2 regions of the Azospirillum sp. UENF 112521 genome follow, and region 2 is predicted to be linked to the other one. Evidence: predicted binding sites of a transcription regulator. Region 2 holds the regulator's gene; the other holds the start of a gene.
The links. Region 2 encodes HrcA, which represses chaperone genes, less so after heat shock. Its sites were predicted from a motif close to GTTAGCACTCNCCNNNGGNGAGTGCTAAC; they were not measured.
Positions count from the first base shown of each region.

Region 1: a site for HrcA is predicted at 2,417-2,445, ahead of groES (co-chaperone GroES). Genes of this name have one in related genera too.

Region 1 is NZ_JBSNCI010000002.1:323,413-327,825, forward strand. Features, by position in the region: gene ACWPN8_RS03675 (COX15/CtaA family protein) at 1-1,016, opposite strand, end outside; gene ACWPN8_RS03680 (lysozyme) at 1,153-1,647, opposite strand; gene ACWPN8_RS03685 (hypothetical protein) at 1,825-2,061, opposite strand; gene groES (co-chaperone GroES) at 2,507-2,797, shown strand; gene groL (chaperonin GroEL) at 2,846-4,413, shown strand, end outside.
Region 2 is NZ_JBSNCI010000002.1:2,755,597-2,760,009, reverse strand. Features, by position in the region: gene ACWPN8_RS15480 (DUF1848 domain-containing protein) at 1-567, shown strand, start outside; gene ACWPN8_RS15475 (response regulator) at 584-949, opposite strand; gene grpE (nucleotide exchange factor GrpE) at 1,108-1,707, opposite strand; gene hrcA (heat-inducible transcriptional repressor HrcA) at 1,759-2,799, opposite strand; gene ACWPN8_RS15460 (creatininase family protein) at 2,968-3,714, opposite strand; gene ACWPN8_RS15455 (YifB family Mg chelatase-like AAA ATPase) at 3,936-4,413, shown strand, end outside.

The sequences.
Region 1 (4,413 bases), 2.4 Mb from region 2:
AGAATGGCGCCGGCCTGATGGGCGGCGGCGATGGGCGTCCACACCACGGTCAGCAGCGTGGCGACTCCCATCGCGATTTGCAGCAGGACCATGGCGCCCGACGCCAGCGCCGCGCGGCCGGCGCGTCCCGGCAGGCGGGCGTTCAGGACGCGGGCGGCCAGCACCAGGACGACCACCCCGGTCAGGATCGCCAGCGCGCGGTGGATCAACTGGATCGCCGCGGTGTTCTCGACCGGGTTGAGCCACCAGGGCGTCAGCGTGTCGACCTCCGGCGGGATCCAGTGGCCGTTCATCAGCGGGAAGGTGTTGTAGGCGAAGCCGGCGTCCGACCCGGCGAGGAAGGCGCCCCAGACAATGGTGACGGCGACCAGACCCAGCGCCCAGCCGGTGTGGCGGCGCAGGGACGCTGCCTCCGGCCGCCAGCCCGCCATTGGCAGCGGATCGAGCAGGCCCAGCGCCGTGCGCAGAAGCAGGGCGTAGATCAGGATGGCAGTGCTGAGATGCAGGGCCAGCCGGTAATGGCTGACGTTCGGCGAATCGACCAGCCCGCTCTTCACCATGAACCAGCCGATGCCGCCCTGGAGCCCGCCCAGCAGGAACAGGCCGGCCAGCTTCGGCCACAGCTCCGACGAGATGCGGCCCTGCATCCAGAAACGCAGGAAGGGGATCAGGAAAACGAAGCCGATCAGCTGGCCCCACAGCCGGTGGAACCACTCCCACCAGAAGATCGACTGGAAGCCGGCCAGATCCATGTGGCTGTTGTAGATGCGGAATTCCGGCGTCGCCTTGTACAGGTCGAAGACCCGGTTCCATTCCGCCGAGGACAGCGGCGGCAAAATGCCGATCAGCGGTTTCCATTCCACCATCGACAGGCCGGATTCCGTCAGCCGGGTGATGGCGCCGATCACGGCCATGGCCAGCACCATGGCGGCGCAGACCAGAAGCCAGACGGCGATGGGCCGGTTCGGATTGGGGCGGGTGGCGGCGGCGAGGCTGTCGGAGGCAAAGGCGGTCAAGGCGGCATTCCGGAGCGCGGCGGTGGGATGTCCGCAAATGTGGGGCGAACATCCCGTCCCGTCAAACGGCTCGTGCCCGACGCCTGCCGGAAGGCCGGATCGGGCTCGGATATCGGGCCCGGATATCAGGCCAGGATCAGGGGGTGCCGTCCGCGGTGGTGACGCCGGTCTTCGGCTGGGCGGTCTGGCTCTGGAACAGCGCCTCCTCGGCCGCGCGGCGGGCGACGAGGCCAGGCAGCTTGGTCGGCGTGCCGTTCACCGTGGCATAGACCCAGCGGCCGAACTGACCGGCAGCCCCGGCATAATCGCCCTCGTTCAGCAGCCTCAGCAGGGTCGAACTTTGCAGGCTGCCGGCGCCGAGGTTGAAGACGAAGGACGCCAGCGCGCCGCGCTGGTCGTCGTTCAGCGGCACCGTCACCAGGGCGTCGACATGGCCGGCGGCCTGGGCAAGGTCGGAGGCGAGAAAGGCATCGGCTTGCTCGACGGTGATGGTCTGCCCCATCGTCACGCCGGCGGTATGGCCGTAACCGATGGTGGGAACGCCGGCCGGGCAGAGGTAGGCGTTGAGGTAAAGGCCTTCAAAATGCTTCACAAGATCGACCGCGGCTTGGCAGACCGGCTGGGTGGTCATGGATGGAAACTCCCGGTTGGCGCGCCGGGCGGGGTGGTGCCGCCCGTATCGGCGGCGATCCTATGGGGAATACGCGCGGAGCGGGAAGTGTGGATTTCAATTTGTCGCGAATTGCGGAGCTGTGGCCGCCGAGACTGCGCGGCAGGAGAATTCTGCGCGGGACCTGGGCTGATAAAGTCAGGGTGACAAGGTCTGGGCGGCGCCGAACAGCACGAAAAGAGCGAACAGCAGGGCGAACAGGCCGGCGATGGTGGTGAACTCCAGCAGAACCTCCACCAGCCGGCTCTCATGCTCCCGCCACCGTGCCCGCTTGCCCGATCCCGGAGCGGCGGCGATTCGGGCCGGACGCTTGTGTTCGAGGCGGTCGGCCGCATGAGTCCCGGTCCAGCCGTCCGCCCGCCGCTTCGCCATCATCGCGCCCTCCACTCTCTCCAATGCCGATTTCTCTAAAATTTTAGGAAATCTCGTCCGGTGGCGCTGTGACGGCAATCACAGGCGTGACGTGCGGGAGGTGAGCGAGCGGCTGGGAGGATCGGGTGGATCTGGCGCCCGGTTCCAGCCTTTTGCTGTCCCGGCGATGCGTCCGCTGCCGGAAGGGTCGGTTTCCTCGTGACCGTTTGAAGAAATTTGCCCGTGCCGGCTGCCTGCCGAGATGAGGGAATATCATTTGAAATCAATGTGCTATAAGCAGTGTCGGATGAGTGTTGCAGACATTTGCGGCAAATTCCGAAACGAGCCTCTTGAATCCATAATCCGCTTCGATTAGCTGTCTGGCACTCGCCGGGCTGGAGTGCTAACAGCCGCCGCCCGCGCCAATTTCCGTCAGTCAGAACCAAGCCTTGATCCAAGGAGGCATTCCATGAAGTTCCGCCCGCTGCACGACCGCGTCGTCGTCAAGCGTCTGGAGTCCGACACCAAGACCAAGGGTGGGATCATCATCCCCGACACGGCCAAGGAAAAGCCGCAGGAAGGCGAGATCATCGCCGTCGGCCCGGGCGCCCGTGACGAGTCGGGCAAGGTCGTGGCGCTGGACGTCAAGGCCGGCGACCGCATCCTGTTCGGCAAGTGGTCGGGCACCGAAGTGAAGATCGAAGGCGTCGATTACCTGATCATGAAGGAATCCGACATCATGGGCGTCATCGAGGCCTAAGTCCTCCGCCCGTACCCTTCGAAATTTACACGTTAAAGGAATCGAGACATGGCTGCCAAAGACGTCAAGTTCGGCCCCTCCGCGCGCGAAAAGCTGCTGCGTGGCGTTGACATCCTCGCCGACGCCGTGAAGGTCACGCTGGGCCCGAAGGGCCGCAACGTCGTGATCGAGAAGTCCTTCGGCGCTCCGCGCATCACCAAGGACGGCGTGTCGGTCGCCAAGGAAATCGAGCTGGCCGACAAGTTCGAGAACATGGGCGCCCAGATGGTCCGCGAGGTCGCCTCGAAGACCAACGATCTGGCCGGTGACGGCACCACCACCGCCACCGTCCTGGCCCAGGCCATCGTCCGCGAAGGCGTGACCAAGGTCGCCGCCGGCCTGAACCCGATGGACCTGAAGCGCGGCATCGATCTGGCCGTCTCGACCGTCGTCGCCGACATCCAGGCCCGCGCCAAGAAGGTCACGACCAACGACGAGATCGCCCAGGTCGGCACCATCTCCGCCAACGGCGAAGCCGAGATCGGCAAGATGATCGCCCAGGCGATGGAGCGCGTCGGCAACGAGGGCGTCATCACGGTGGAAGAGGCCAAGAGCCTGGACACCGAGCTGGACGTCGTCGAGGGCATGCAGTTCGACCGCGGCTACCTGTCGCCGTACTTCGTGACCAACGCCGACAAGATGGTCGCGGATCTCGAGAGCCCCTTCATCCTGCTGCACGAGAAGAAGCTGTCGGGCCTGCAGCCGCTGCTGCCGGTTCTGGAAGCCGTCGTCCAGTCCTCGCGTCCGCTGCTGATCATCGCCGAGGACATCGAGGGTGAGGCGCTGGCCACGCTCGTCGTGAACAAGCTGCGCGGCGGCCTGAAGATCGCCGCCGTCAAGGCTCCGGGCTTCGGCGACCGCCGCAAGGCGATGCTGGAGGACATGGCCATCCTGACCGGCGGCCAGGTCATCTCCGAAGACCTCGGCATCAAGCTCGAGAACGTCACGCTCGACATGCTGGGCACCGCCAAGAAGGTCGTGATCTCCAAGGAGACCACCACCATCGTCGACGGCGCCGGCGACAAGGCCGACATCGAAGCCCGTTGCGGCCAGATCCGCGCCCAGGCCGAGGAGACCACCTCGGACTACGACCGCGAGAAGCTGCAGGAGCGTCTGGCCAAGCTGGCCGGTGGCGTCGCCGTCATCCGCGTCGGCGGTGCGACCGAGGTCGAGGTGAAGGAGCGCAAGGATCGCGTTGACGACGCGATGCACGCCACCCGCGCCGCGGTGGAAGAGGGTGTGGTCGCCGGCGGCGGCACCGCCCTGCTGTACGCCTCCAAGGCCCTGGACGCCCTGACCCCGGTCAACGACGAGCAGCGCGTCGGCATCGACATCATCCGTCGCGCCCTGCAGGCCCCGGTCCGTCAGATCGCCTACAACGCGGGCACCGACGGTTCGATCGTGGTCGGCAAGCTGCTCGACCAGAACGACACCAACTTCGGCTACGACGCCCAGAAGGGTGAGTTCACCGATCTGGTCGCCGCCGGCATCATCGACCCGGTGAAGGTGGTTCGCACCGCCCTGCAGGATGCGGCCTCGATCGCCGGCCTGCTGATCACCACCGAGGCGATGATCGC
Region 2 (4,413 bases):
ATGCTGCGGGTGCGCGAACGCTGGGGCCCGCGCGCCGCGGTCTGGCGCTACGACCCCATCGCCCTGACCGAGGCCACGCCGCCCGCTTGGCACCGCGAGACCTTCGCCGCCATCGCCCGCTCGCTGCGCGGGGTGACCGACGAGGTGGTGGCCTCCTTCCTCCAGCCCTATCGCAAGACCGCCCGCAACCTCGCCGCCGCCGGCATCGGCTGGCGCGATCCGGAGGCGGAGGAGAAGCGCGCGCTGCTGGCGGACCTGGCCGGGATCGCGGCGGGGGAGGGGATGGCGCTGACGCTCTGCACCCAGCCGGACCTGGACGGCACGCCCGGCACGGCGCCGGCCCGCTGCGTCGATGGGCTGCGGCTGTCCGATGTCGCGGGCCATGCGATCGCCGCGCGGGAGAAGGGCAACCGGCCCGGCTGCCTGTGCGCCGAAAGCCGCGACATCGGCGACTATGACAGCTGCCCGCACGGCTGCGTCTACTGCTATGCCGTCGCCGACCGCGGCAAGGCCCAACAGCGCTTCGCCGCGCATGATCCTGACGGGGAGTTCCTGATTGCCCGTTGACGGGGAAGACCGGTCCTTACGGACAGACCTTCCGCACCGTCTCCACCAGCTTTTCCGGGTTGAAGGGCTTCACCAGCCAGCCGGTGGCGCCGGCTTCGCGGCCGGCGGACTTCTTGGCCGGATCGGCCTCTGTGGTCAGCAGCAGGACCGGGGTGGCGCGGTTGAGTGCCGAGCCGCGGATGGCGCGGGTCAGCGCCAGCCCGTCCAGGCCCGGCATGTTCAAATCGGTGATGATGCAGTCGAACTTGCGCTGGTTGACCAGGGCAAGGCCGGCAGTGCCGTCCGACGCCTCCGCCACCTCATAGCCGGCGCCTTTCAGCGTGAACCCGACCATGTCGCGGATGGTCTTGGAATCGTCGACGGTCAGGACGCTCTTGGGCATGGAACGCGGCTCCGGTTGCTCGGCCGAAAGGAATAAGGGAAAGGCCTAGGCAATTTCCCGCCGACCGTCAACCGCTGGCGTACCCTATTCCGCACGGCACGAAGCCCCCGGCCCGTCGGCGGAGCCGCTGAACCGGGGGCTTTGCAGAGGTTGTACGGTTACGCCTTCGTATCGACGTGCTGGCCGCCGGCGTCACCGCCCTTGGCGACACCGACCATCGCCTCGCGCAGCAGGCGGCCGTGGATGGTGTAGCCGGGCTGCAGGACCTGCACGACGGTGCCGGCCGTCTTGCCGGTGTTCTCGATCTCGAACATCACCTGATGGAAGTTCGGGTCGAACGGCTCGCCGGCCGGGTCCAGCTTCTTGATGCCGGCGCGGTCGAAGGCGGCGAACAGTTGGCGCTCGGTCGCCTCGACGCCGACGGCGAGGCCCTTCAGCACATCGTCCTGCTCGCGGCCCTCGGCCGGCACGGCGTCGAGCGCGCGGCGCAAATTGTCGGCGACCGACACCAGCTCCTTGGCGAAGCTCGACACGGCGAACTTGCTGGCGTCCTCACGGTCGCGCTGGGCACGGCGACGGGTGTTCTCCGTCTCCGCCATGGCGCGCAGAAGCTGGTCCTTCAGGCTGGCGACCTCGGCCTCCAGCTTGGCGACGCGGTCCTCAGGCGAACCGGTGTCCGTCTGGTTGGCGGTGGTGTCGGCGGTGGCCTCGGTCGGCTCCACCGTGGCGTCGGCGGGCTTGTTCTGCTCTTCGCTCATGGTCTTCTCAATTCTTGCTTCGTCAAAAGGCGGAGTTGGTGAGGGCGGTGCTCAGCCGATCAGCCGGCTGACCACCTTGGCGGTGTAATCGACCAGCGGAATGATGCGGGCGTAATTGATGCGGGTCGGGCCGATGACGCCGATGGCGCCGATCACCTGTTCCCGGCTGTTCTGGAAGGGGGAGATGATCATCGTACAGCCGGAGTGGCTGAACAGGACGTTCTCCGACCCGATGAAGATCTGCACGCCGTCGCCGCGACCGGTGGCGTCCAGCATGCGCAGCATCGTCTCCTTGGTCTCCAGCGCCTCGAACAGGCCGCGCACGCGCTCCAGATCCGACAGCGCGGTGACGTCCTCCAGCAGGCGGGACTGGCCGCGGACGATCAGCTGGCCGGCGTTCGACCCGCCGCTGCCGGCCCAGGTGGCCAGACCGGCGGCGACCACCTTGCGCGACAGCTCGTCCAACTGCGTCTTCTGCTGCTCGATCTCCTGCAGGACCTCCTGCCGGGCCTCGTCCAGCGTGCGGCCGGCGAGCTTGGCGCTGAGGAAGTTCGACACCGTCTGCAGGGTGGAGGTCGGCACCCCCATCGGAACCTCGATCACCCGGTTCTCGACCAGCCCATCCTCGTTTACCAGGACGACGAGGGCGCGGCCGGGGCCGAGCGACACGAACTCGATGTGCTTCAGCGGGCGGTCGGTCTTGGGCGCCACCACCAAGCCTGCGCAGTGCGACAGGCCGGACAGCATGGTCGACGCCTCACCCAGCACGTCGGCGAAGGCGCGGCCGGAGGCGGAGCATTTCGCTTCGATCGAGGCGCGCTCGTCCTCGGTCAGCGATCCGATCTCCAGCAGGCCGTCGACGAACATGCGCAGGCCGGCATCGGTCGGGATGCGGCCGGCGGAGGTGTGCGGTGCGTAGAGCAGCCCCTGCTCCTCCAGGTCGGCCATCACGTTGCGGATGGTCGCGGGCGACAAGGCCATGCCAAGCCGCCTGGAGATCGTGCGCGAGCCGACCGGCTCGCCCGACGCCACATAGGCGTCGACGATCAGCCGGAAAATCTCGCGCGATCGCTGGTTCAGCTCGTTGATCATGGACTGGGGCGGTCGTGCTCTGTTCGGGCCGGTCGGTTGCGGAACGCGGGTTCCGTCAACCGGTCCGAATTTAGGCAGGTCCGACCGCCGAATCAACGTGCGGGGCGAAGATGCCCCACCGGCATCCCCCCACTGGGACCTGAGCGGCGTGCAGGAGAGTGACCGCCCTTACTGCTCCGCCAGGAAGGCGCGGTACTGGGTGGCGATGGCGCCGACTGCCGCTTCGTACAGGCGCTGGCCATGTTCGGGACGGGCGAGGCCGGGGGCGGAGCCGATGCGGCCGTCGGGATAGCGGCGGCGGAAGTCGCGGGCATCGTGGAAGCCGCCGGCCGGCGCCTGTTCCGGCTCCATCGCCGCGGTCTTGATCGAGTCGGGATAGGCGTACTGGGTCAGCGACACCTCGCTGGGGGTGGCGTGCGAGCCCTCCTTGCCCTGGTACAGCTCGCGCGACAGGCGGCCGACCTCGCCATTCTCCCACCAGTTCACCAGGGTGCAGCGCAGGTCCGGCGCGTCGCGGCCGCGCAGCGCCCGGTTCTCCGCATAGATCTCGTAGAAGGCGGCGCGCAGCGTGGCGATGTTGCCGCCATGGCCGTTGACGAAGAAGAAGCGCTCGAACCCGTGTTCGGCCAGCGAGCCGACATAGTCGCGCAGCAGCGCGATCAGGGTGGACGGCTTCAGCGTCATCGAGCCGGGGAATTCCATGTGGTGGACGGCCATGCCGACCGGGATGGTCGGGCCGACCAGCGCGCCGGTGGCGTCGCCGACGCCCTTCGCGACGACCTCGGCACAGATGGCGTCGGTGCCGACCAGCCCGTTCGGCCCATGCTGCTCGGTCGAGCCGATCGGCATGATGATGCCCTTGGAGGTCTTCAGATAGGTCTCGACCTCGGCCCAGGTGCTCAGGTGAAGCTGCACGGTGGCTGATCCTTTTCGACGATGCGTGCCGGCAATGCAGCCGGACATGTGTTTGCCCTCATGTTAGGCGGCCGGAGGGCCGGGACAACCGCTCCCTGCGCCGGGCGGATATGATGGGGCCGGTGGCGAGGTGATTTTCATCCCGCGCTGGCGCATAGCTGGTGGGAAGACTACAATCGCGTGCAACATGCCCTGTCGGGCGTCTGTTTCGGGGTGCGGTGGTGGTTGCGCGCGTCAACACGGTGGCGTTCCAGGGCATCGAGGTTCTGGGGATCGACGTCCAGGTCCAGATGTCCGGCGGAATCGTCGCCTTCACCGTCGTCGGACTTCCCGACAAGGCGGTGGGCGAAAGCCGGGAGCGGGTGCGCGCCGCGCTGCACGCTCTGGGACTGGCGCTGCCGGCCAAGCGCATCACCGTCAACCTCGCCCCCGCCGACGTGCTGAAAGAAGGAAGCCATTTCGACCTCCCCATCGCGCTCGGCCTGCTGACGGTGATGGGGGTGCTGCCGGATGCGGAGATCGCCCGTTATGTGGCGCTGGGCGAGCTGGCGCTGGACGGCGCCCTGACCCCGGTGGCGGGTGTGCTGCCGGCCGCCATCGACGCGCTGGCCAACGAGCGCGGCCTGATCTGCCCGGCGGCTTGCGGCGGCGAGGCGGCCTGGGCCGGTCCCGACCTCGACGTGCTGGCGCCGGCCAACC